Regions from separate parts of the Pseudoalteromonas sp. P1-7a genome, predicted to be linked through region 1. Evidence: predicted binding sites of a transcription regulator. Region 1 holds the regulator's gene; the other holds the start of a gene.

Region 1 (2,408 bases):
AACGCGTATCAAGTTCAAAGCTTTTAAGGGCTTCGTGCAACTGACGCGTTAACTTACCTACTTCGGCAAAAAGCTGCGATTGCTCTTGAGAGGCAGTATCTAAAATTAATTGGTCAGCTTTATCTTGCTCACCGTTTTCTAAAAAAACAACGAGCTGACGAGCTTGTTCTAAAGTAATTTGAGGCGCAGCTGGTGCTGACATAAGCCTCTCCTCTCATTAACCTAAGCGTTCAAACACTTTTTCTAATTTAGTTTTCAAAGTACCTGCAGTAAATGGCTTAACAATGTAACCATTAACACCTGCTTGCGCTGCCGCTATTATTTGTTCTTTTTTAGCTTCTGCTGTCACCATTAAAACCGGAATATGTTTTAATTTATCGTCAGCTCGAATAGCTCGTAGCAAGTCAATACCCTGCATCCCTGGCATATTCCAATCGGTTACTACAAAGTCAAAAACCTGATTTTGCAACATAGGTAATGCTGTAGAGCCATCATCAGCTTCTTGAACATTCGTGAACCCTAGGTCACGCAACAGATTTTTAATAATACGTCTCATTGTAGAAAAATCATCAACAACAAGAATTTTCATGTTTTTATCCAAAACATCCTCCGGTGAGGTCTTAACCTATAATTTACTTACTACTAGTTTATCCAGTCATTGATTTTTGCTTTGAGCTTAATCATCGCCTGACCATGTATCTGACTTACACGCGATTCACTTACATCGAGTATATGCCCAATTTCTTTTAAATTCATTTCATCGTTGTAATACAAAGAAAGCACCATCGCATCACGCTCTGGTAAAGACTTTATCGCTTCTAACAATGAATTATTAAACCGTTCATTTTTAACATTATTAAATGGTTTGTCTAGCGCTAAATCTTGACCTGCAGGGCTAATAACATCTTCATCTACCCCAAGGTCATCTATACCTAGCACTTTACTGGAATTAACATCATTTAAAATATGATGGTATTCTTCTAGCGAAATATCAAGTTTTTCAGCTACTTCAGTATCTTTTGGCTCTCTATTTAAGCTATTTTCTAATTCTGTGATGGTTTCGGCGACTAATCTGCTTTTACGGTGCACCGAACGAGGAGCCCAGTCACCCCTGCGCATTTCATCGAGCATAGCGCCGCGAATGCGAATACCCGCAAACGTTTCAAAGCTTGCTCCTTTACTGGCATCAAAATTTTTTGAGGCCTCAATAAGGCCTATCATTCCTGATTGAATTAAATCATCGAGCTGAACGCTAGGAGGAAGACGAGCTATCAAATGACACGCCACTTTTTTGACAAGCGACGCATGCTTTTCAACAATCACATTTAAATTTTGTGTTGATTGATATCCCATAGCTCTTTTCACCGAAGTTGTCATAATCAGCCGTTTACTAGCTTCTCAATGAAAAATTCTAAATGCCCTGAAGGTTGATTAGGTATAGGCCACTTTACTGCTTTTGTCGCTAATGTTTTAAACGCGACTGCTGCTGGTGAGTTAGGGAAAAGATCGACAATGACTTTTTGCTTACGCGTTGATTTACGCATATTTTCATCATATGGGATGGTCGCAACAAGTTCCATTGACACATCTAAAAAACGGTCAGTTACCTTTGACAGCTTGGCAAAAAGTTCTTGGCCCTCACGCATGCTGCGCACCATGTTAGCAACAATCTTAAATTTATAAACGCCATGCTCGCGGCTAAGTACTTTAATAAGCGCGTAAGCATCAGTAATAGAGGTCGGCTCGTCGCACACAACAACCATTACATCTTGGGCTGCACGAGAAAAGCTCAGCACCATGTCAGAAATACCGGCAGCGGTATCTACAATTAAAATATCAAATTCTGTATTAAGCTCACTAAAGGCACGAATTAAGCCCGCATGCTCAGAAGGGGTTAGTTCCACCATACTTTGCGAGCCGGATGTAGCAGGCACTATTTTAATGCCGCCTGGGCCTTCTACTAAAATCTCATCAAGTTCGCACTCACCCGAAAGGACATGAGATAAGTTTTTTTCAACACGTAGTCCTAGCATTACATCACAATTAGCTAGGCCTAAATCGGCATCTAATACTAATACACGATTACCCTGCTGTCCTAAAGCAATCGCAGTATTTAATGAGACGTTGGTTTTCCCCACCCCGCCTTTACCGCCGGTGACAGCGATAACTTTTACGCCGTTGTTATTGTTTTGACTCATTTTGCGCAGGCCGCTTGCTTGATCTAATACTGTGTTAATCATACATCCCTACTGTGCTTGGCGCCACCGCTTGGTGCCTTGAATGTTGTGCTTTTGCTCTTTTTAAATACAATTGCTCAGCTTTTTTTACTAGTTTTTCAGCATTTGCAACGCGAATATCTTCTGGTACACGCTGACCATTAGTAAGATACCCTATCGGAAGACGATTTT
Region 2 (2,408 bases), on a different contig from region 1:
CGAAAAGGTACGTTCACCATTCATTGCCTGGGTAAACTCTTCACTCGACATGCGAATTATATCTAAGTTATCTACTTTATTTTTAGCAATGTTGTATTGCGCTGAATGCACAGAAGACTTAGATATTTCAGTCGCTAATACGCGATTAAATGAACCCGCCAATGCAATAGAGAAATTACCATTACCACAGTAAAGCTCCAGTAGGTCATTACTAAGTGGTTTACATAAGTCTTGTGCCCACTCCAGCATTTTTATATTCACTTTAGCGTTAGGTTGCGTAAAGCTATTTTCTACTTGTTGATAAATAAGCTCCTGGCCGTTTACGGTTAAACGCTCAGTAACAAAATCATTGCCTAGTACTTCTTTTTGCTTGCGCGCACGACCGATAAAGTCAATATTGTACTTACTGCTCAGTTTTTCTTTCAGGGCTTTTATTTCAGTTAGCCACTGATCATCGAGTGGTTTGTGATAAAGCAAGCTTACTAAAATCTCGCCACTTAATGATGATAAGTAATCGATTTGAAACAGCTTACGACGTAATACTTCACACGACTTTAAATTATCAATCATCACCTGCATAACTTCACCAACTAATGGCGCGGCAGGGTCAAAGGTGTCGATGCGAATTTTTTCTTTCGTGGCCTGATCAAACATAATATGAAATAGATCATCCCCATCGTGCCATACTCTAAATTCAGCACGTTGGCGGTAGTTAATTGGCTCAGAGCTAAACACCTCTAACGCTTGCACACCAAATCGCTTAAATTGCGACGTAATACGCTGCTCTTTTTCAGTTAGCTGCGTATCGTACTGTGTGGTATCTATTTTAATCACTGCCATTAATGCTACTACCTTATCTATGAGATCTATTTATCGGCGCTATTGTAGGGAGCGAGCAGTATTTGTCTAGTTTTGCTGATAATAAAGTTGTTGTTTTTTTAAACATACACTTTAGTTTTATCACTATTAGCCGATAATAAGCTAAGTTCGTAACGGAGGTGGATCATGAAAATCGGTAATTATGGCTATACGCCAAACAACAACGTAAACAAATTCAATAATAAAGAGGCACTACAGCAGCCAACAATCCAATCTCCGCAAGAAAGTTCATTACAGCGAGGCAGAGAGCTTGCTGCAAAAGTGCTTGGCGACAAAATGGCAGAGCAGCTAGGTTTACCTGTTGAGCAAAAACAAGCCGATAAACCTTTATTCGATTTTGATGAAATAGTAAAAAATGTACTCGACTTTGTCTCTGGCGCAGTTAATAAAGCCAAAGCCAATGGAGCTGATGACGATAAATTAAAAAATATGTTAGACGATGCGCGCACTGGGGTTCAAACCGGTATAGACGAAGCGGTTGATGAACTAAAAGGCACCGGTGTATTTAACGAAGAAATGCAAGAGGGCATCGATAAGTCAAAAGAAGGCATTTTTGAAGGACTTGATGAGTTTGAGCAAACTCTATTTAATCCACAACCGGCCAGTGTAAGCGTAAGCCAAGCACAATATGTAAGTATGAGCAGCAACGCCGAGTATAAGTTTACAACAGCCGAAGGTGATGAGGTCAGTATTAGCTTTGCAGATGCATATGAGTCGCAAACAGCGAGCGGGTATCAGCAAAGTAATAACAGCGAATCGTTTGCCAGTTCATCGTCGCAATCTCGTGAGCTTTCTTTTTCAATGTCAGTTAATGGTGATTTAAACGAACAAGAGCAAAATGCTATTAATGCCATGATGGAAGAGCTACAAGGTGTAAGTAAAACATTCTTTAGTGGTGACTTAGATGAAGCGTTTGAAAAAGCACAAGAGCTGAGCTTAGGCAGTGAGCAACTTGTCGCATTTTCAATGGAGCTTCGCCAAACAAAAACAGTTGCTACCGTTAAAAGTTATGAGCAATATCAGCCAAACCCAACAAAAGAGGTAGCCGATGTGATCGCACCTTTTAATGACGATCTAAAAAATGCATTTGATAAAGCATCGCAACTAGGCCTACAAGATCAGCTTGCCGGTATTATAGAGTGGCTAAACCAAGATCAAGCAGCGGTCGATCAGCTCGTTGATTACACCCAAGCAATGTTTGAAAACCTAAACCAATTGAATTCAGCGGGCGAGTCACTCGACACACTAAAGTCTGAGCAAAGCTAAACTGCTTTCTTTTATAAAAACCTCATGGCAAACTGCCGTTCTTAGTAAACAGTAGGAACCAAAGTTTGTCAGCCCACATAATGGTATTTGATTCAGGTATAGGTGGCACCACTGTGCTTGAGCATATTAAAAAGCGTATTCCAAATGCACAGTACAGCTACTTTATGGATAATGCATTACTCCCTTATGGCGCGCAAACCCAGCAAACTATTATAGGCCGCTTATGCTCACTCATTTATTTTATTGAGCAAAATGCGCTTGGT

The links. Region 1 encodes FliA, which starts transcription of late flagellar genes. Its sites were predicted from a motif close to CTAAAGNTNNNNNNNNNNNNGCCGATA; they were not measured.
Region 2: a site for FliA is predicted at 950-976, ahead of AN389_RS17865 (DUF5610 domain-containing protein). Genes of this name have one in related genera too.

Annotation. Positions count from the first base shown of each region.
Region 1 covers NZ_LKDU01000014.1:49,724-52,131, reverse strand. Annotated here, with positions in the region: gene AN389_RS10685 (protein phosphatase CheZ) at 1-202, opposite strand, end outside; gene cheY (chemotaxis response regulator CheY) at 218-601, opposite strand; gene AN389_RS10675 (RNA polymerase sigma factor FliA) at 643-1,353, opposite strand; gene AN389_RS10670 (MinD/ParA family protein) at 1,380-2,240, opposite strand; gene flhF (flagellar biosynthesis protein FlhF) at 2,233-2,408, opposite strand, start outside.
Region 2 covers NZ_LKDU01000040.1:1,427-3,834, reverse strand. Annotated here, with positions in the region: gene trmA (tRNA (uridine(54)-C5)-methyltransferase TrmA) at 1-840, opposite strand, end outside; gene AN389_RS17865 (DUF5610 domain-containing protein) at 1,006-2,145, shown strand; gene murI (glutamate racemase) at 2,211-2,408, shown strand, end outside.